Regions from separate parts of the Stenotrophomonas sp. PS02300 genome, predicted to be linked through region 2. Evidence: predicted binding sites of a transcription regulator. Region 2 holds the regulator's gene; each other region holds the start of a gene.

What was found. The regulator HrcA, encoded in region 2, represses chaperone genes, less so after heat shock. The targets are predictions, from matches to a motif close to TTNGCACTCNNNNNNNNNGAGTGCNAA.
Region 1: QMX79_RS17110 (co-chaperone GroES) is a predicted target of HrcA. The motif match lies at 5,004-5,030, and genes of this name have one in related genera.
Region 3: rpoH (RNA polymerase sigma factor RpoH) is a predicted target of HrcA. The motif match lies at 4,856-4,882, and genes of this name have one in related genera.

Annotation. Positions count from the first base shown of each region.
Region 1 covers NZ_JASCOP010000122.1:4,598-11,966, reverse strand. The annotation lists partial or broken gene QMX79_RS17130 (hypothetical protein) at 1-213, opposite strand, end outside; gene QMX79_RS17125 (protein-disulfide reductase DsbD domain-containing protein) at 210-2,579, opposite strand; gene cutA (divalent cation tolerance protein CutA) at 2,579-2,917, opposite strand; gene QMX79_RS17115 (endonuclease) at 3,012-4,796, opposite strand; gene QMX79_RS17110 (co-chaperone GroES) at 5,076-5,363, shown strand; gene groL (chaperonin GroEL) at 5,451-7,100, shown strand.
Region 2 covers NZ_JASCOP010000016.1:1,494-8,862, reverse strand. The annotation lists gene QMX79_RS05275 (LysR family transcriptional regulator) at 1-783, shown strand, start outside; gene recN (DNA repair protein RecN) at 816-2,480, opposite strand; gene hrcA (heat-inducible transcriptional repressor HrcA) at 2,573-3,640, shown strand; gene grpE (nucleotide exchange factor GrpE) at 3,723-4,238, shown strand; gene dnaK (molecular chaperone DnaK) at 4,368-6,302, shown strand; gene dnaJ (molecular chaperone DnaJ) at 6,422-7,369, shown strand, end outside.
Region 3 covers NZ_JASCOP010000046.1:694-8,062, forward strand. The annotation lists gene QMX79_RS10420 (DUF3426 domain-containing protein) at 1-455, shown strand, start outside; gene fis (DNA-binding transcriptional regulator Fis) at 568-843, shown strand; gene purH (bifunctional phosphoribosylaminoimidazolecarboxamide formyltransferase/IMP cyclohydrolase) at 908-2,491, shown strand; gene purD (phosphoribosylamine--glycine ligase) at 2,555-3,841, shown strand; gene rpoH (RNA polymerase sigma factor RpoH) at 3,970-4,845, opposite strand; gene QMX79_RS10445 (hypothetical protein) at 5,153-7,369, opposite strand, start outside.

The DNA.
Region 1 (7,369 bases), on a different contig from region 2:
GGCGACGACCCCCGGCGGGCCGTCCACGTCCGGCAGGGTGAGGGCCGGCCCCGGAGCGCCGGGCCGGGCCGGCACGGCGGCCGGCCGATCCACGGCGGCGAACCTGGGTTCCTGCGGCGCGCGCCCGACGTAGTACACGCCGGTGCCCAATCCCAGCGCCGCCGCCAGCGCCGCCACGACCATCAACGAGGTGCGGGGCGGCGGGGTGCTCATCGCGCGGTGCGCAGCAGCGCTTCTTCCACCAATGCCTGGGTCAGCACGGTCGGCAGCACGGTCGGTGGTGCGCCGGGGCCGTACACCACGTACAGCGGCACGCCCACGGCCTTGTGCTCTTCCAGGAACGCGGTGATCTCCGGGTCCACGTTGGTGTAGTCACCGCGCATGTACACCGCGTTGGTACGGCGCAGGGTTTCCTCGAAACCATGGGTGCCCAGCACCGCGCGTTCGTTGGCCTTGCAGGTCACGCACCAGTCGGCGGTCATGTTGACGAACACCACGCGGTTGTCCTGGCGCAGCCGGTCGAGCATCTGCGGCGAATAGGCCACCACGTTGTCGGCGGCCGCCAGCGCGGCCTTGGCCGGTGCAGCGATGCGGGTCACGCCCCACACCGGCACCAGCGCGCCCAGCAGCAGCACCAGCGCCAAGGCGGCGCCGACGCGCTGGCTGCGCCAGCGGCTGCGTTCGAACCACCACAGCGCCAGGCCCAGCACCACCAGCCCGGCCAGCACCAGCGCCATCGCATCCACGCCACGCTGCTTGCCCAGCACCCACAGCAGCCACAGCGCGGTGGCATACATCGGGAAGGCCAGCACCTGCTTCAGGGTTTCCATCCACGCACCCGGGCGCGGCAGGCGCTTGGCCAGCGAGGGCACGAAGCCGATCAGCAGGAACGGCAGCGCCAGGCCCAGGCCGAGCATCAGGAACACCAGCATCGCCGGCACCGCCGGTGCGGTGAAGGCATAGGCCAGCGGCGCCCCCATGAACGGTGCCACGCACGGGCTGGCCACCACGCAGGCGAGCACACCGGTGAAGAAATCGCCCATCGGCCCGCTGCGCGAGGCCAGCGACTGGCCCACGCCGCCCAGGCTGCCGCCCAGGGTGAACACCCCGGACAGGCTCAGGCCTACGGTGAACATCAGGTACACCAGCGCGGCGATGAACCACGGGTGCTGCAGCTGGAAGCCCCAGCCTGCGGCCTGGCCGGCGGCGCGCAGCGCCAGCACCAGCGCGCCGATCGCGGCGAACGCCACCAGCACGCCGGCGGTGTACCAGAGCGCATGGCTGCGCGCGCGCTGGCGGCTTTCGCCGCTCTGCGCCACGCCCAGCACCTTCAGCGACAGGATCGGCAGCACGCACGGCATCAGGTTGAGGATCAGGCCGCCGGCCAGTGCCAGCAGCAATGCGGTGACCAGGGTGACCGGCGCGGCACTGCCGCTGGCACCCGGAGGACGCGTGCGCTGGTCGTTGTCGGCGCTGGCGTCGGGCGTGCCGTCGGCGGGCAGCTCCAGGGCCGGTTCGTTCGGGCGGATCAGCATCGGCTGGGTCGCCATGCCGGTAGCCTCGCGCCCCTGCGCGCGCTTCTCGCGCGACACCAGCGGCGCGATCACTTCGCTGCGGCGTGCTTCTTCATCCGCGCTGGCGTTGACCTTGCCGGCCGGCAGGGCCAGCTTCACCCGCCGGGTCATCGGCGGGTAGCAGATGCCATCGGTCTGGCAGCCCTGGAAGGTGATCACCAGCGTGGCATCGGCGGCATCGGCCACGCTGCGGCGCAGCGGCAGCTTCACGTCGACCTGGTCGAAGTACACCGACACATCGCCGAAGTGTTCGTCGCGGTGCGACTTGGCGGCCGGCCACAGCGGCTTGTCCGCGCGGATGCCGGGGGCACCTTCCAGCTTCAGCGAGGTGCGGTCGCGGTAGAGGTAGTAGCCCGGCGCCGGGCTGAAGCGCAGCAGCACGGTGTTGCCATCGCCGACGATGGCTTCGAAGCCGAAGGCGCGCTCGGACGGCAGCGGCAGCGACTGGGTGCTGGCCGCACCGGGCAGGCGCAGGCCACCGGCGGCGCTGCCACCGGCCAGCGGGTTGTTGAACGGCGACGCGGCGCCGCCGCCCAAGGCCGGGGTCACGGCGCTGTCGGCGCGGGCGCTGCCACCCGGCAGCTTGACCTGCACGCTGCGCTTCTGCGGCGGGTAGCACACGCCGGCATCGGCGCAGCCCTGGTAGCGCACTTCCAGCGTCACCGTATCGGTACCGTCGGCGGCCTTGCCCGGCAGTACCGCGGTCAGCCGCTCGCGGTAGGTTTCCACCTCGCCGAAGAAGTCGTCGTGGTGCTTCTTGCCGGCCGGCATCTGCAGCGCCTCGGCACTGAAGCCGGCGTCGCTCTTGACCGTGGTGCGGTGGCGGTAGAGGTAGTAGCCCGGTGCGATCTTCCAGCTCACCTCGATGCGGTCGCGGTCGCGCGCCTGCGCGCTCAGCCCGAAGGCTTCGTCCACCGGCAGCAGGTCTTTCTCGCTGACGGCCAGCGCCGGCAGGGACACCACGAACAGCGCGCACAGCGCGGCAACACGACGAAACAGCGTCATCAATCAGTTTCCTCTCGGGTCTGGGCCCGAATCCAATCCAGGTACGCCGGCAGGCCGGCGCGGGTTTCGACCGCGATGCACTCGGGGAGTTCATACGGGTGCAGTACCTGCACGCGCGCGATGGCCGCATCCAGGCGGCTGCCGGTGGTCTTGATCAGCAGTTGGACCTCGTGGTCCTCGGTGACCTCACCGTGCCAGCGGTAGGTCGAATGCGCCCCGTCCAGCCGGGTGACGCAGGCGGCCAGGCGTTCTTCCACCAGTGCGTGCGCGATCCGCGCGGCGGTGGCCGCATCGGGGCAGGTGGTCAGAAGAATGAATACGGGATCGGGGGTCGACATGACCGCCGATTGTAATGCGGATGGAGCCGGTCCCCACGGGACCGGCTCCATCACAGACCCGTAGCCCCGGCCGTTGGCCGGATCTCGCGGTCGATCAGTTCGCCAGCTCGCAGGTCGCCGGCTTGGCCGACGTGAACAGGGCGGGCGTGCCCCATTCCGGGTGGTCGATGAACGGATTGCGGTTGCCCTGGAAGCTGTAGATCACTTCATTGCGGGCGCGTTCGGCTGCATCCGGCGGGTCTGACAGGTGCCAGTCGATCAGGGTCGAGAGCAGGCCCATGTAAGCCGGCGACGCCGAGGTCTTCACGATCCTGCTGCGGTCGTCGGTCAGCTCCAGGTCCGGTTCGGACTGGCCGGTGGCTGCATCCTTGCCGCCCTCATAACGGATCGCCATGTACATCACCGCACGCGCCATGTCGCCCTTGCGGTGGCCCCAGACCTCGAAGGTGCCGCCGTTGCCGTCGGGGGTGCGCACCCAGTTGGAATTGCCCGGGTAGCCGCCACTGCCGCCGCCGGTGCCATTGTTGGCTTCGGTGGCGCGCTCGCCGCAGTTGCTGTCGCACTTGGCAAACGGCTTGTTGCCGCGGTCCGCGTTCCACTGCGCATCGGTCAGGTACAGCATGTGGGTATCGGTGTAGGGCGCGTACGGCAGGCCCTTGTCGCCGGTGGTGCTGGCAAAGCCCAGTGAATTGGGCCAGGTGTGCTCGCGGTTGTAGGTCAGCCCGCTGCCGGTGCCGGCCCGGTCGCTGACCTTCGCGTAGCTGCGGTTGCGGTACGCGTCCAGGATCCGGCCGCTGTTGTTCGGATCCTCGTCGGCGATTTCCAGGATGGTCCAGGTGCTGGTGCCCGAGCCGCTGTACGGGTAGGAGGTGTGGCCCTTGATGGTGGCGTGCAGCGAGCAGCGCAGCTGGCTGGGGCTGGAGGTGTTGACCTTGGAGTAGTAGCTGCCCGGGTCCGGATCGGGGCCGGGGTCGGTACCGCCGCTGGCCACGGTGAAGGCGATGCGGGTATCGGCGGCCGGGCGTGCGCCCTGCGCGTCCTTGATGCGGGCGGCGCGGATGTCGAAGCGGCAGGCTTCGCCGGCCACCAGCGCGGTGTTGGTGGACAGCGTGAAGCGGGTGCCGCTGCTGGCGTGGGTCAGCGGTACCGCGCCGGACTGGCCGCAGCTGAGGGTGAAGGCGCCGGCGCTGACGGTGACGCTTTCACTGAAGGTCACGGCCAGGTCGGCGGCGGCCGGGAAGCTGGTCGCGCCCTGTTCCGGGGTGGTGGTGCTCACCGACGGGGGCGTGTTGGGGCCGGTGCTGCCACCGCCGCTGAAGGTCTGGCCGGTGTTGCAGGCACCGAAGGTCTGCGCGGCCGATCCGGCCCAGGTGAAGTGGGTGTACTGGCTGCCGCTGCCGGTGAGCTGCAGGGAGGTGCCCGGGGCGGTGCTGTTGCTCTCGCTGACCGGGATGTTCTGGCTGGTCAGCCCGGCGGCCGGGCCGCCGGACGCGGTGATGGTGCCTTCGTAGCTGATGAACTGGACCACCTTGCCGCTGGCATCGACCAGCGCGATGCCGTCGTTGGAGCCGTTCTGCAGGCCATTGGTGGGGTAGGTGACGGTGGCGATGCTGGCCTTGCCGCAGCCGGCGGCGGTACCGGCCGGCACGGCATTGTTGGCATAGACCGTGGCGGCCGACGGGGTGCTGCCGTTGTACAGGTACAGCCGGTAGGTACTGAGGTCCTCGCCGCCGGTGGCGACCACCTCGATGGCTTCGCCGACATCCCCGGCCGGGGTGCTGTCGTCGTAGTGCAGTTCATTGATGAATACGTCCGCCCGGGCGGAACCCGCGGCCAGCGCCAACAGGCACCCCAGGGACAGCGGTGTGAGCAACCTCATCTACGGCTCCTTGTGATTGGGTTTTGCCGGCCGAATCTAGCTAATCCATATGACACATCTATCGATTTGTCGTCTTCGGCACTCCGCATTGGGACGTGCGTCAAGAAAATGGCGGTCTGGGAGAAATCGTCGGCACCCCCTTGAAAGGGCCGGGGACAGCACCATCTCTGCCCTGTCCCGCACTGGCGGGTTTTTTCACGAGCGGTGCTGGCAGTCGCCTGGGGCGAGTGCTAATATCGCCAGACTTTTTCAAACCAATCAACAACTTAAGAGGCACGCATGAACATCAAGCCGCTTCACGACCGCGTCGTGGTCAAGCCGATCGAAGCCGACGAAGTCTCCGCCGGCGGCATCGTGATCCCCGACTCGGCCAAGGAAAAGTCGACCAAGGGTGAAGTCGTGGCCGTGGGCCCGGGCAAGCCGCTGGACAACGGCAGCGTGCGCGCGCCGTCCCTGAAGGTTGGCGACAAGGTCATCTACGGCCAGTACGCCGGCAGCAGCTACAAGAGCGAAGGCGTGGAATACAAGGTCCTGCGCGAAGACGACATCCTCGCCGTCATCGGCTGAGTTTGCGCCGCCGGGCTCTGCCTGGTCTTACGTGTCCCCAATCAATGCAGCCGGGCATCGCCCGGCGCCACATAAAAGGTAATCGCAATGGCTGCCAAGGAAATTCGTTTCGGTGAAGACGCCCGCGCCCGCATGGTGCGCGGCGTCAACGTTCTCGCCAATGCCGTCAAGGCCACCCTGGGCCCGAAGGGCCGCAACGTCGTGCTCGAGAAGAGCTTCGGCGCCCCGACCATCACCAAGGACGGCGTGTCCGTCGCCAAGGAAATCGAACTGGCTGACAAGTTCGAGAACATGGGCGCGCAGATGGTGAAGGAAGTCGCGTCGCGTACCAACGACGACGCCGGCGACGGCACCACCACCGCCACCGTGCTCGCCCAGGCCCTGATCCGCGAAGGCGCCAAGGCCGTGGCTGCCGGCATGAACCCGATGGACCTCAAGCGCGGTATCGACAAGGCCGTGGTGGCCGCCGTCGCCGAGCTGAAGAACATCTCCAAGCCCACCGCTGACGACAAGGCCATTGCCCAGGTCGGTACGATCTCGGCCAACTCGGACGAGTCGATCGGCAACATCATCGCCGAAGCGATGCGTGAAGTCGGCAAGGAAGGCGTGATCACCGTTGAAGAAGGCTCGGGCCTGGAAAACGAGCTGGACGTGGTCAAGGGCATGCAGTTCGACCGCGGCTACCTGTCCCCGTACTTCATCAACAACCAGCAGGCGCAGACCGCCGACCTGGACGATCCGTACATCCTGCTGCACGACAAGAAGATCTCCAACGTCCGTGACCTGCTGCCGGTGCTGGAAGGCGTCGCCAAGGCCGGCAAGCCGCTGCTGATCGTTGCCGAAGAAGTCGAAGGCGAAGCGCTGGCCACCCTGGTGGTCAACACCATCCGTGGCATCGTCAAGGTCGTGGCCGTCAAGGCCCCGGGCTTCGGCGACCGTCGCAAGGCGATGCTGGAAGACATGGCCACCCTGACCGGCGGCACCGTGATCTCCGAAGAGATCGGCCTGTCGCTGGAGAAGGCGACCATCGCCGACCTCGGCCGCGCCAAGAAGGTGCAGGTTTCCAAGGAAAACACCACCATCGTCGACGGCCAGGGCGACAAGGCCGCCGTTGAATCGCGCGTGGCCCGCATCAAGACCCAGATCGAAGACACCTCGTCCGATTACGACCGTGAGAAGCTGCAGGAACGCGTGGCCAAGCTGGCCGGCGGTGTTGCCGTGATCAAGGTCGGCGCGTCGACCGAAATCGAAATGAAGGAAAAGAAGGACCGCGTCGACGACGCCCTGCACGCTACCCGTGCAGCAGTCGAAGAAGGCGTGGTGCCGGGCGGCGGTGTTGCCCTGGTCCGTGCGGTCACCGCGCTGTCCGGCCTGAAGGGTGCCAACGAAGACCAGAACCACGGCATCCAGATCGCCCTGCGCGCGATGGAAGCCCCGCTGCGTGAAATCGTCGCCAACGCCGGCGAAGAGCCGTCCGTGATCGTCAACAAGGTCAAGGAAGGCACCGGCAGCTACGGCTACAACGCCGCCACCGGCGAATTCGGCGACATGCTGGCCTTCGGCATCCTGGATCCGACCAAGGTGACCCGTTCTGCCCTGCAGAACGCCGCCTCGATCGCCGGCCTGATGATCACCACCGAAGCGATGGTGGCTGAAGCGCCGAAGAAGGATGACGGCGCCGGTGCAGCAGGCGGCGGCATGGGTGGCATGGGTGGCATGGGCGGCATGGACTTCTAAGTCCCCGCACACGCGACATCCTGTCGTGCTGTAAAAAAAGGACCCCGCCGAAAGGCGGGGTTTTTTGTTGGGCAGCGGCGGTCGCAGTTGCGAATGAAACATTTTGCGTCGCACAAGAGCTGTGCTATCTATAGTCCCCAATGAACGCACGCCACGCCAATTCCTATTTTTGGTATTACTTTCCGAAGCCACCGGCGGAGGAAGGCATGCGTTCACCCTGAAGAAACCTTCAGACGCATTCCCGAAAGCCGCCAGCGCACCTGGCGGCT
Region 2 (7,369 bases):
GAGCAACGGCTGGGCACGCGGCTGCTGCAGCGTTCCACCCGCCAGTTGCAGCTGACCCCGGAAGGCTGCGCCTTCTATGAGCGTGGCCTGCGCGTGCTGGCCGACCTGGACGAGGCCGAGCGCTGCGCCAGCGCCCATGCCGAACCGCGCGGGCGGCTGCGGGTGAACAGCAACGTGCCGTTTGCCCACCACTTCCTGCTGCCGCTGCTGCCGGCCTTCCTGGACCGGCACCCGCAGGTGGGGGTGGACCTGATGCTCACCGATGAGGTGATCGACCTGTTGGAGCAGCGTACCGACGTGGCGGTGCGGGCCGGCCCGTTGAAGAGCTCCAGCCTGGTCGCGCGGCGGCTGGGCAGCACCCGGATGATGATCGTGGCGGCGCCAACATACGCGGCCCGGCATGGGTTGCCGGGCGATGCGGCAGCGCTGCTGGCACACAACCGCCTGGATATCGGTCACGCACGTGCGCAGACCGGCTGGCCGGTGTGCGAACAGGGGCAGGTGCAGATGGTGCCGACCGGCGGCAACGCACGCGCCAGCGATGGCGAGGCGTTGCGGCGGCTGGTGCTGGGCGGCGCGGGCATCGCACGGCTGGCGGCCTTCCAGGTGCAGGCCGATATCGCCGCCGGGCGGCTGCTGCCGGTACTGGAGCACGCCAACCCGGGTGACCTGGAAGACGTGCACGCGGTGTTCGTGGGGCAGGGGGGTTACCTGCCCCTGCGGGTGCGCGCGTTCCTGGATTTCCTGGTGGAACACGTAGATCTGCGCAAACCGCTGATCTGACGGTAGGTACCCACCGTGGGTGGGTACTGCCCTCAGGTTTCCTGCAGCAGCTTGCGCGCGGCGGCGCGGGCTTCCTTGCTGACTTCCACCCCGCCGAGCATGCGCGCGAGTTCTTCCTCGCGGGCCTTGGCATCCAGCTTCTCCACCGCGCTCTGGGTCATGCCCTCCACCGGTGCCTTGCTGACCCGGTAATGGGCGTGGCCCTTGGAGGCGACCTGCGGCAGGTGGGTGACGCACAACACCTGGCGCTTCTCGCCCAGCGCGCGCAGCTTCTGGCCGACGATATCGGCCACCGCGCCGCCGATGCCGGAATCGACTTCGTCGAACACCATGGTCGGCACCGCATCCAGGCCCAGCGCGGCCACTTCAATGGCCAGCGAGATGCGCGAGAGCTCACCACCGGAGGCCACTTTGCGCAGCGCGCGCGGCGGCTGGCCGGCGTTGGCGGCCACCAGGAATTCCACGCGCTCGGCACCGTTCGGGTCCGGCTTGGCGGCCGCGTGCGGCTCGATCTCGATCAGGAACTGGCCGCCGCCCATGCCCAGCTCGCCGATCAGCGTGGTGGTGGTCTCCGACAGCGCCTTGGCCGCGGTGGCGCGGCTGGCACTGAGCGTGGTGGCGACGGCCTGCCACTGCGCGGCCGCGCGGTCGATCTCGCCGGCCAGCGCCTGCAGGCGGGTATCGGCGCCGCGCAGCTGCTCGACTTCGGCTTCCATCGCATCGCGGTGTTCGGCCAGGCCTTCCATCGGCACGCGGTGCTTGCGCGCCAGGTCGTGCAGGCGGCCGAGGCGGCGTTCGATGTCCTCGAACTGCTCCGGGTCGGCATCGAGGTCGTCGTGGACCCGGTCGAGCAGGGCCAGCGCTTCGTGCAGCTGGATGACCGCGCTGTCCAGCAGCGCGTCCACCTCGCCCAGCCGGGCGTCGTGTTCGGCCACGCGGGCCAGGTCATGCCGGGTCTGCTGCAGCAGCTGCAGTACCGACACCTCATCGTCGCCGTTGAGCCGGGCGGCGGCCACGTCGCAGGCGCTGACCAGCGCCCCGGCGTGGGCCTGGCGACGGTGGCTGCTGCCCAGCGCGGCGATCGAGGCCGGCTCGAGGTCTTCGCGCTGCAGCTCGCCCAGCTGGTGTTCCAGGAAGCCGATGCGGTCGCTGACATCGCCCTGCCGCGACAGCGACTCGGCCTCATCGACCAGCGCCTGCCAACGGCCGGCGGCCTGGCGCACCTGGATGCGCTCGGCCTCGTTGCGGGCGTAGGCGTCCAGCAGCGCCAGCTGCGAGGGCCGCGCCAGCAGCGCCTGCTGTTCGTGCTGGCCGTGGATTTCGACCAGCATGCCGGCCAGCTCGGTGAGCTGGGACAGGGTCACCGGACGCCCGTTGATCCAGGCGCGCGAGCCGCCGTCGGCACGGATGATCCGGCGCAGTTGGCACTGTTCCTCGTCATCCAGTTCGTTGTCGCGCAGCCATTGCCGGGCCGGGGCCTGTTCGCCCGGCGCGAATTCGGCCGACAGCTCGGCGCGCGCCGCGCCGTGCCGGACCACGCCGCTGTCGGCGCGCAGCCCGGACAGGAAGCCCAGCGCGTCGACCATCAGCGACTTGCCTGCGCCGGTCTCGCCGGAAACCACGGTCATGCCCGCGCCGAACTCCAGTTCGGTGGCACGGACAACGGCAAAATCCTTGATCGATAGATGTTTAAGCATGGTCGTGGGTTCTTGAGCCGCGCAACGCTAGCATGGGTGGGGCAGGCAGTGTTCCTGCCATTATCCAACGTTGCGTCTCACAGGTTGATTCCATGCACCCTTCCGCGCCCCATCTTGCACCGCGTGCCCGCCACCTGCTGCGGACGCTGATCGCGCGCCACATCCAGGATGGCGAGCCGGTCGGTTCGCAGACTTTGGCGCGGTTGGCCGGGCTGGATGTCAGCCCGGCCACCATCCGCAACATCCTGGGCGACCTGGAAGACCTGGGCCTGCTCAGCTCGGCGCACGTCTCGGCCGGGCGGGTGCCCACCGCGCACGGCTACCGGGTGTTCGTCGACAGCCTGGTCAAGATGCAGCCGCCCGGCGAAAGCGAGCTGAGCCGCCTGCGCAGCGAGCTGTCCAGTGGCGCCGGCACCCAGGCCCTGCTCGGCAGCGCCTCGGAGCTGCTCTCGGCGATGAGCCATTTCGTCGGCGTGGTCGGCGCGCCACGGCGCGAACAGTTCGCGTTCCGCCACATCGATTTCGTGGCGCTGGACGCACGCCGGGTGCTGGCCATCCTGGTGTTTGCCGACAATGAAGTGCAGAACCGGGTGATCGAGCCCAAGCGCAGCTGGGAGCCGGCCGAGCTGGAGAAGGTGGCCAACTACCTCAACGCCCATTGCGCCGGCCGCCCGCTGGCCGAGATCCGCGCCACCCTGCTGGTCGAGCTTCGCCAGGCGCGCACGGAAATGGAGCAGCTGCTGGCGCACAGCGTGGAGCTGGCCGAACAGGCGATGGCGCCGCCGGCCGACGACATGGTGCTGGCCGGGCAGACCCGGCTGATGGGGGTACAGGACCTGTCCGACCTGGACCGCCTGCGCGAGCTGTTCGACCTGTTCGCCAGCAAGCGCGAGATCCTGCAGCTGCTCGAGCGCACCATCCAGGCCCCGGGGGTGCGCATCTTCATCGGCGAGGAGACCGGGGTGATGCCGCTGGAGAACATCTCGCTGGTCACCGCCCCGTACTCGGCCGGCGGCCAGGTGCTGGGCGTGCTGGGGGTGATCGGGCCCAAGCGGATGGCCTACGACCGCATGATTCCGCTGGTGGAGGCCACTGCCCAGGTGCTCGGCGCAGCCCTGGATGCCCCCGCAGGGGGCGGATTGTCCCGGGATCGCACCTAAACACGCCCGCAGCTCTTGAATCGGGTCCGGCCGCCCACATTGGGGTGGGTGGAGGCGGAGAGTCACCGCCAAGGATCCGGAAATGAACCAAGATCAGCCTGATATCGCATCCCAGACCCCGGCCGGCGACGCCGCCACGGGCGATTCCCTGCAGCAGCAGCTGGACAGCCTGCACAACGAAGTGGCCCTGCTCCGGTCCGAGTCGCTGCGTGAGCGCGCCGACCTGGACAACCAGCGCAAGCGCGTGGCCCGCGACGTCGAACAGGCGCGCCGCTTCGCCAACGAAAAGCTGCTGGGCGAGCTGCTGCCGGTGTTCGACAGCCTGGACGCCGGGCTCAATGCCGCCGGCGCCGAACCCAGCCCGCTGCGCGAAGGCCTGGAGCTGACCTACAAGCAGCTGCTCAAGGTCGCCGCCGACAACGGCCTGACCCTGCTGGACCCCACCGGCCAGACCTTCAACCCCGAACACCACCAGGCCATCAGCCAGGTCGACGCGCCCGGCGCGGCGCCGGGCAGCGTGGTCCAGGTGTTCCAGAAGGGCTACCTGCTTAACGACCGCCTGCTGCGGCCGGCCCTGGTCGTAGTGGCGCGGGACTGACCTGAACGCGTTTGGCCGCCATCGGACACAGCGTTCGATGGATGGGTTGAAAGTGTCATCAGCGTCCCACACATCCCATTCATAACCCGGCAGCTGCCGGATGTTCCCAAATTTTTCAGGAGTCTCCCCATGGGCAAGATCATTGGTATCGACCTCGGCACCACCAACTCGTGTGTGGCGATCATGGACGGCGGCAAGGCCCGCGTCATCGAAAACTCGGAAGGCGACCGCACCACGCCGTCCATCGTCGCCTACACCAAGGATGGCGAAGTGCTGGTGGGTGCCTCGGCCAAGCGCCAGGCCGTCACCAATCCGAAGAACACCTTCTACGCCGTCAAGCGCCTGATCGGCCGCAAGTTCACCGACGCTGAAGTCCAGAAGGACATCGCGCACGTGCCTTACGGCATCCTGGCCCACGACAACGGCGATGCCTGGGTGCAGACCAGCGATGCCAAGAAGATGGCGCCGCAGGAAATCTCCGCGCGCGTGCTGGAAAAGATGAAGAAGACGGCCGAAGCCTTCCTGGGCGAGACCGTCACCGAAGCGGTCATCACCGTGCCGGCCTACTTCAACGACAGCCAGCGCCAGGCGACCAAGGACGCCGGCCGCATCGCGGGCCTGGAGGTCAAGCGCATCATCAACGAGCCGACCGCTGCTGCCCTGGCCTATGGCCTGGACAAGGGTGACGGCAAGGACCGCAAGATCGTCGTGTACGACCTGGGCGGCGGCACCTTCGACGTGTCGATCATTGAAATCGCCAACGTCGACGGTGAGAAGCAGTTCGAAGTGCTGGCCACCAACGGCGACACCTTCCTGGGCGGCGAAGACTTCGACAACCGCGTCATCGAGTACCTGGTGGACGAGTTCAACAAGGACCAGGGCATCGACCTGCGCAAGGATCCGCTCGCCCTGCAGCGCCTGAAGGATGCGGCCGAGCGCGCCAAGATCGAGCTGTCGACCAGCCAGCAGACCGAAGTGAACCTGCCGTACGTCACCGCCGATGCCTCCGGTCCGAAGCACCTGAACATCAAGCTGACCCGCGCCAAGCTGGAAGCGCTGGTGGAAGACCTGATCAAGAAGTCGATCGAGCCGTGCCGCATCGCCCTGAACGATGCCGGCCTGCGTTCGAGCGACATCAGCGAAGTGATCCTGGTCGGCGGCCAGACCCGCATGCCGAAGGTGCAGCAGGCCGTGACCGAGTTCTTCGGCAAGGAACCGCGCAAGGACGTCAACCCGGACGAAGCCGTGGCACTGGGTGCGGCGATCCAGGGCGGCGTGCTCGGCGGCGACGTCAAGGACGTGCTGCTGCTGGACGTGACCCCGCTGTCGCTGGGTATCGAAACCATGGGCGGTGTGTTCACCAAGATCATCGAAAAGAACACCACCATCCCGACCAAGGCGTCGCAGGTATTCTCCACCGCCGAAGACAACCAGTCGGCCGTGACCGTGCACGTGCTGCAGGGTGAGCGCGAACAGGCCCGCTACAACAAGTCGCTGGCCAAGTTCGACCTCTCCGGCATCGAGCCGGCCCCGCGCGGCCTGCCGCAGGTGGAAGTGTCCTTCGACATCGACGCCAACGGCATCCTGCACGTGTCGGCCAAGGACAAGAAGACCAACAAGGAACAGAAGGTCGAGATCAAGGCCGGTTCGGGTCTGTCCGAGGACGAGATCGCGCGCATGGTCGCCGACGCGGAAGCCAACCGCGAAGAAGACAAGAAGTTCCACGAGCTGGTCCAGGCCCGCAACCAGGCTGACGCGCTGATCCACGGTACCCGTACCGCGATCAACGAACACGGCAGCAAGGTTGGTGGCGAAGTGATCGGCAAGGTCGAATCGGCCCTGGCCGACCTGGAAACCGCGATGAAGGGTGACGACAAGGCCCAGATCGAAGCCAAGTCGAAGGTGCTTGAAGAAGCCGGCCAGTCGCTGTTCGCGGCCTCGGCTACGGCCGAGCAGGGCGGCGGCGCCCCGGGTGCCGATGCCGGTGCCGGCACCAACGGCGGCGCACAGGACGACGTGGTCGACGCCGAGTTCACCGAAGTAAAGGACGACAAGAAGTCCTGATCCGGACGCCAGACGGGACGTTGCGCAGGCAACGTCCCGTTGTCGTTTCCATTAGATCCTGACAGCCGTGCCGCGGCATGTCGGGGATGAATCCCGACCGCCGGAACCCGATTCAAACCATGAGCAAGCGCGATTATTACGAAGTGCTGGGTGTTACCCGCACGGCGACCGAAGAAGAACTGAAGAAGGCCTATCGCCGTTGCGCGATGAAGCACCACCCTGACCGCAACCCCGGCGACAGCGCCGCCGAAGCGGCCTTCAAGGAGTGCAAGGAAGCCTACGAAACCCTGTCCGACGCCAACAAGCGCCGCATGTACGATGCGCACGGCCACGCGGCCTTCGAGCACGGCATGGGCGGCGGTGGCGGCCCGGGTGGCCCGGACATGGGCGACATCTTCGGCGACATCTTCGGCAACATCTTCGGCGGTGCCGGTGGTGGTCCGCGCCAGGCACGTCGCGGTGCCGACATCGGCTACGTGATGGAGCTGGACCTGGAAGAAGCGGTGCGCGGCATCGAGCGCCGCATCGAGATTCCGACCCTGGCCGAGTGCGACGACTGCCACGGCAGCGGTTCGGACGACGGCAAGGTGGAAACCTGCAGCGTGTGCCGTGGGCAGGGCCAGGTGCGCATCCAGCGTGGCATCTTCGCCATGCAGCAGGCCTGCCACAACTGCAACGGCCGCGGCCAGATCATCCAGAACCCCTGCAAGACCTGCCACGGCAATGGCCGGGTAGAGGAAGACAAGGTGTTGTCGGTCAAGGTGCCCGCGGGCGTCGACACCGGCGACCGCATCCGCCTGGCGGGCGAGGGTGAGGCCGGTCCGGCCGGCACGCCGCCGGGCGACCTGTACGTGGAAGTGCGGGTGCGCGAGCACGCCATCTTCCAGCGCGATGGCGACGACCTGCACTGCGAAGTGCCGATCCGCATCTCGCAGGCCGCGCTGGGCGATACCGTGCGCGTAGCCACCTTGGGCGGCTATGCGGAAATCCGCATTCCGGCCGAAACCCAGACCGGCAAGCTGTTCCGCCTGCGCGGCAAGGGCGTGCGTTCGGTGCGCAGCCGCAGC
Region 3 (7,369 bases), on a different contig from region 2:
GGCAGTGGGCGCTGGTGGGCGGCCTGGTCGTGCTGCTGTCGCTGCAGATCGCCGTTGCCGACCGCGCGCGCCTGGCCGCCGATGCCGGCAGCCGGCCGTGGATAGCGGGGCTGTGCAGTGTGCTGCGCTGCAGCCTGCCGGCCTGGCAGGAACCGACCGCCTTCAGCATGATCAGCCGCGATGTGCGGCCGGTGCCGGGTCAGCCGGGTGCGCTGCAGGTGCAGGCCAGCTTCCGCAACGATGCCCGCTGGGCACAGGCGTGGCCATCGCTGCGGCTGTCGCTGTCCGACGCCGATGGCCGCGTGATCGGTACCCGCGTGTTCGCGCCGCGCGACTACCTGGACCCTACGGCCGATGCCGCTTCCGTACTGGAACCGGGCCAGAGCGCGCAGATTGCGTTCCGGGTCCGCGAACCGGCGGCGTCCACTGTCGCATTCACCTTCGAGTTCCTGTAACCCGGCGTCCTGCCAACGAGCGTGGCGGCCCGGCCACGCACGCGCTAGACTGGCCCCCTCCAAATATTCCGCCAGGGTTGTGGTCCGCCCTGGCTTCGCACCGGGATCCTTCTTGAACGCTGTCCTTTCTCGTCCTGACAATAGTCGTGGCGCGCCGAAGCCGCCGCTGCGCGAACACGTGGCCCAGTCGGTCCGGCGTTACCTGCGCGACCTGGACGGCTGCGATGCGGATGACGTGTACGAGATCGTCCTGCGTGAAATGGAAATCCCGCTGTTCGTGGAAGTCCTCAACCACTGCGAAGGCAACCAGAGCCGTGCGGCGTCGATGCTGGGCATCCACCGCGCCACCCTGCGCAAGAAGCTGAAAGAGTACGGCATCGCCACCTGATGCCCCGGTGGGGGTGCGGGACGGCCTACAATATGGGCCCGCTCCGCTTCGATCTCCTGCCCCCATGAGTTCCGATCTGCTGCCCGTGCGCCGGGCCCTGCTTTCCGTTTCCGACAAGACCGGCCTGATCGACCTGGCCCGCGCCCTCGCTGCGCGCAACGTCGAGCTGCTCTCCACTGGTGGTACCGCCAAGGCAATCCGCGACGCCGGCCTGCCGGTCAAGGACGTGGCCGATGTCACCGGCTTCCCGGAAATGATGGATGGCCGGGTCAAGACCCTGCACCCGCTGGTGCACGGTGGCCTGCTCGGCCGCGCCGGCCAGGATGAGGCGGTGATGGCCGAACATGGCATCGCGGCGATCGACCTGCTGGTGCTGAACCTGTATCCGTTCGAGCGCGTCACCGCCGATGCGGACTGCACGCTGGCCGATGCGGTGGAAAACATCGATATCGGCGGCCCGGCCATGCTGCGGTCGGCGGCCAAGAACTTCGCCCGTGTTGCGGTGGCCACCGATCCGTCGCAATACGCCGAGTTGCTCGCCGAGCTGGATGCCAATGATGGCAAGCTGTCGGCCGCCAAGCGCTTCGCACTGTCGGTAACCGCGTTCAACCGCGTCGCGCAGTACGACGCGGCGATCAGCAACTACCTGTCGGCGGTGACCGCCACCGATGCGGCCGTGCCGCTGCGCACCGAGTTCCCGGCGCAGATGAATTCCAGCTTCGTGAAGGTCATGGACCTGCGCTACGGCGAAAACCCGCACCAGGCCGGCGCGTTCTACCGCGACCTGTCGCCGGTGGCCGGCACGCTGGCCACGTTCCAGCAGCTGCAGGGCAAGGAACTGAGCTACAACAACCTGGCCGATGCCGATGCCGCATGGGAATGCGTGCGCCAGTTCGACGCGTCGGCCTGCGTGATCGTCAAGCATGCCAACCCGTGCGGCGTGGCCGTGGGCGCCGGCAACGGCGATGCCTACGAACTGGCCTACGCCACCGACCCGACCAGCGCCTTCGGCGGCATCATCGCCTTCAACAAGCCGCTGGACGCCGCGACCGCCAAGGTGATCCTGGACCGCCAGTTCGTGGAAGTGCTGATCGCCCCGGATTACGAGCCGGCCGCGCTGGAGTACGCCACGAAGAAAGCGAACGTGCGCGTGCTGCGCATTCCGCACGGCGAAGGCCGCAACAACTACGACACCAAGCGCATTGGTTCGGGCCTGCTGGTGCAGAGCGCGGACAACCGTGGCATGCGCCGTGACGAGCTGACCGTGGTCAGCAAGCTGGCCCCGACCGAGAAGCAGTTCACCGACCTGTTGTTCGCCTGGAGCGTGGCCAAGTTCGTGAAGTCCAACGCGATCGTCTACGCCAAGGACAACCGCACCATCGGTGTCGGCGCCGGCCAGATGAGCCGCGTGTACTCGGCCCGCATCGCCGGCATCAAGGCGGCCGACGCGAACCTGGTGGTCGAAGGTTCGGTGATGGCGTCCGACGCGTTCTTCCCGTTCCGCGACGGCATCGACGCTGCGGCGGCCGCCGGGATCAAGGCGGTGATCCAGCCGGGTGGTTCGATGCGCGACGCGGAAGTGATTGCCGCGGCCGACGAGCACGGCCTGGCGATGGTGTTTACCGGCGTGCGTCACTTCCGCCATTGATCATCACAGGGATCCGGTTCTTGCCGGGTCCCTTTTTTCTTCCCCTTTGTTGCGAGAACTGCCTTGAAGATCCTCGTCATCGGCTCCGGCGGCCGTGAACATGCCCTGGCCTGGAAGCTGGCCCAGTCCTCCCGTGTCACCGAGGTGCTGGTTGCGCCGGGCAATGCGGGCACCGCCACCGAGGCCGGCTGCTGCAACGTGCCGGTCAAGGTCACCGACCTGGACGGGCTGCTGGCGCTGGTGCAGGCCGAAGGCGTCGAGCTGACCGTGGTCGGCCCGGAAGTGCCGCTGGTGGCTGGCGTGGTGGACCGGTTCCGCGCTGCTGGCCACCGCATCTTCGGGCCCACCGCTGCGGCCGCCCAGCTGGAGGGCAGCAAGGCCTACGCCAAGGACTTCCTGGCCCGCCACAACATTCCCACCGCGTTCTACGCGGTGCATACCGAGGTGGATGCGGCGCTGGCCTACATCCGCGAGAAGGGCGCACCGATCGTGGTCAAGGCCGATGGCCTGGCTGCGGGCAAGGGCGTCATCGTGGCGATGACGCAGGCCGAAGCCGAGGACGCGGTGCGCGACATGCTGTCGGGCAATGCGTTCGGCGATGCCGGCGCGCGCGTGGTGATCGAGGAGTTCCTGGATGGCGAGGAAGCCAGCTTCATCTCGATGGTCGATGGCACCACGGCACTGCCGATGGCCACCTCGCAGGACCACAAACGCGTGGGCGATGGCGATACCGGCCCGAACACCGGCGGCATGGGCGCCTACTCGCCGGCGCCGGTGGTCACCGATGAAGTGCATGCACGGGTGATGCGCGAGGTGGTGAATCCCACCGTGCAGGGCATGATCTCCGACGGCATCCCGTTCACCGGCTTCCTCTATGCCGGGCTGATGATCGATGCCAGCGGCGCGCCGAAGGTAATCGAGTTCAACGTGCGCTTCGGCGATCCGGAAACCCAGCCGGTGATGCTGCGCCTGCAGTCGGACCTGGTGGAGCTGGTGGAAGCGGCGATCGATGCACGCCTGGACGCGGTGCAGGCACAGTGGGATCCGCGTCCTTCCCTGGGCGTGGTGATGGCGGCCTCGCCGTACCCGGAGGCGCCGATCACCGGTGACGTCATCCACGGACTCGACCAGGTGCCGTCTACGGCCAAGGTGTTCCACGCCGGCACCACGCTGGATGCACACGGCCACGTGCTCAGCGCCGGCGGCCGCGTGCTGTGCGTGGCCGCATTGGGCGACAGCGTGGGCGACGCGCAGGCAAATGCCTATGCCGGCGTGGCAAAGGTGTCGTGGGAACACGAGTTCCACCGCAACGACATCGGCTGGCGCGCGATTGCGCGCGAGCGGGCATAACCGCCGCATCGCCCGACCAACGGTCGGGCGCTACCGGCCGGTAGGTGCCCACCGTTGGTGGGTACGCCTTCGAACCAACAAAAAACCCGGCGCTGCCGGGTTTTCTGTGTACTGCATTGGACGCCGCGTTATGCGGTGAACAGCGCCTTCATCTTCTTCAGCGCGTTCGCCTCGACCTGGCGGATGCGTTCGGCGGACACGCCGTACTCATCAGCCAGTTCCTGCAGCGTGACCTTGCTGTCGGCGTCCAGCCAGCGGCGACGGATGATGTCGCGCGAGCGGGCGTCAAGCTCGGCCAGGCCTTCGCGCAGCAGCTGGAGCTGGTTGTCTTCGCTGTCGGCACGCTCATAGGCCATCGACGGATCTTCGTCGTTGGCGACCAGGAACGCAGCCGGCGACGGCGGCGCATGCTCGTTGTCGTCATCGCTTGGCGCATCGAAACCGATGTCGCGACCCGAAAGGCGCGATTCCATTTCCAGCACTTCGCGTTCGGACACGTTGAGGTCCTTGGCGACCGCGGTGACTTCCGCCGCGTTCAACCAGCCCAGGCGGGTCTTGGACTTGCGCAGGTTGAAGAACAGCTTGCGCTGCGCCTTGGTCGTGGCGACCTTGACGATGCGCCAGTTCTTCAGGATGAACTCGTGCATTTCGGCACGGATCCAGTGCACCGCGAACGACACCAGGCGAACGCCCATGTCCGGATCGAAGCGCTTCACCGCCTTCATCAGGCCGATGTTGCCTTCCTGGATCAGGTCGCCCAGCTGCAGGCCGTAGCCGTTGTAACCACGGGCCACGTGCACCACGAAACGCAGGTGGGAATGGACCAGCTCGCGCGCGGCGTCCAGGTCCTGCTCGTCGCGGAAGCGGCGGGCCAGGTCCTGCTCGTCATCGACCGTCAGCACCGGGATCTGGTGCACGGCGCCGATGTAGGCGTCCAGCGAACCGAGCGCACTGGGAATCGGAAGATTGTTTGCCACAAGGGCAGTAGACATGTTCTGGCTCATAGGGGTCATCTTATCAGTCCCGTATTTGGACTGCTGACGGTTCAAAAAGTTCCAGCGTTCCGTGGGTGAAACGCTGACGAAGTTCAGGCCCCTAACGTACCGCGAAATGGTGACAGTGGCGAGTGGGTGGGTGTTGAGCCTATTCGCTTGATAATCAATAACATACACTCAAAAACGTCATCACCACGTCGTTTTGGGCAGGACAATCCCACCAAAAGACACCCATTCAGGATGAAAACGTTGCCATGCATTCAGCGCTGCCGTCCCCGAACGCCTGAACGGCCGCCCAAAAGCGGTGCTCCGGGGCTTAATAATAGCCAGACAAGTTCAAGAAGAACCCCTTCGCCTCATACCGCAGCTCGGTCAGGTCATCACTGAACTCGGTGAAGTTGTACCCCGCCCCGATCTTGAAGTTCTGGCCCACCTGGCGGTCCACGCCCACCAGCCAGCCTTTCTTGTCGCCGCCCTCGCGCACATCCAGCCAGCGGTACTCGCCCATGGCTTCCCACTGCGCGAACAACCGGTAGCGCAGCTGCAGGGCCGAGAAGTTGACCCGGCTGTCCAGCCACTCGCCCTCACCACGCCCGGTGCGGTAATCGCCCCAGCGCCCGGCCAGCTTGCCGGCCAGCTCCCAGCGGTCGCTGACCTGCATCACGCCCTCGAACGAGACGATCTGCGATTTCTGGTCGTACACGTTGCCGCCCACCTGGCCCAGCGAGGCCACGTCGTACAGATAGGTGTACTTGCCGAACGCCGCCCAGCGCGTGTTGTCGTGCGGGCGCCAGGCGAAGCCCAGATTGGATTCCACCAGCTTGGCGTCGGCCAGCGGGTTGCGCCTGTCGTCGGTGTCGGCGTAGTTGGCGCGCAACGCGATGCGCCAGTCTTCGTTGATCTTGTACAGCAGCCGGTTGGTGGTCACCCACTGGCGGCGGTCTTCGGCGCCTTCATCGCGGCGGTATTCCAGCTTGCTGGTCCACTGCGTGTTGGCATCGGTGCGGCCGCCGTTGACGCTGTACGCGCGGCGGTCGACCCGCCCGGTGGTGGCGTCCAGCTCGCCATCCATCACGCTGAAGCCCAGCGTCCAGCCTTGTGCCGGGTAGAAGTCCATGCCGAAGGTGTGCACCAGCCCGGCGCTGTCGTCGCGGCGGTCCTTCAGGTACTGGCTTTCGTTGAACACGTTGACCTGGTTGCTCAGGCGCCAGCGCTGGCCCAGCGTCCAGCCCGACTGCAGCCCGGTGTCGTACAGCGGGTCGGTGGTGGTGCGGTCGGTGCTGTAGCTGTAGTTGCCGTAGAAGCTGTGCTCGGGCGTCATCCAGTATTCGCCCTCGAGCTTGGCCCCATCGCCGCGGCTGCCGCTGCTCACTTCCGCGCCCAGGCTGGAGCGGTTACCGAACAGGTAGCGTGCACCCAGCGTGGCCAGGTCGTTCTTCTCGTAAGCGCCGCTGTCGTCATCCACGGTCAGCTGCCCTACCCCGTACAGCTCCCACTTGGCGCCGAAGCGCTGCCGGTAGCTCAGTGCCGCCAGCGTGCCGTCCACATCGGTACCGCCGTTCTCCTCGCGTACCCGGCGCAATTCGGCACCGAGCTGGCCATCGTTGCCCAGCCGCCAGTCCATCGTGAGCTGCGACTGCTCCACGGCAACCTCACCACGTTCTGCGCGGCTGTGCCGGCCGTACAGGCTCAGGTTGTCGGTGAAGTAGCCCAGGAACTCCGCGCCGTACTCTTCCAGTGCCAGCCCGCTGTCCATGCGCGAGACCGAGAAACCGGCATCCACGTCGCGCCACCATGCGCCCATGCTCCAGTCCTGCTTGGTCCAGCCCAGCTCGCGCAGGTTGGCGCGCGCTTCCACCGCGCGGGCATCGCCCTTGCGGTCGGCGCTGACCGGATTGCGCTGGATGAAGCTCAGGCCGCCGTTGTCCGAATAGAAGATCGGCGCAGCGGTGGCTTCGGTACGGGTCTGCTCCAGCTTGAGGTACGTGCCACGCCCGGCCTGCAGGGTGAGGTCGGCGCCCATCAGGCTGTAGTCGTCGCCACTGCGGTTTTCATCGACGTAGGTACCGCCGATCGCCACATGGTCGCCCAGCCACTGCTTGCCGCGCAGGCCGGCACTGACATCGTCGGTGCTGAAGCCCACCGGGATGTACTCGTAGTCCACCAGCAGCAGCTGGTCGTAGCCGTCCAGCGGGGTGTCGCGGGTCAGCGTGCGCACGTTCTCACGGGTGATCTGCGACAGCGCGCGGGTCAGGAACAGGCGGCCCTGGATTTCGTTGATCTCGTAATCCACGCCGCGCTGCAGGTTGGTGCGCACCTCGGTGCGGCCGGTGGTGCGGTCGCGCACTTCCAGCACCACCTGCTCCGAGCCGGGCAGCAGGTCGGTGTGGCGCAGGTAGTACAGGCTGCCGCCGGTGCCGAGGAATTCGCTGTGCCCCAGCGCGGACTGCGCTTCGGAACCGAACGCCTTCAACAGCGAACGCGGATCGCCCAGCGGTGTGGTCGCGCGCGAGCGCCAGCTCACCGCCGCGCC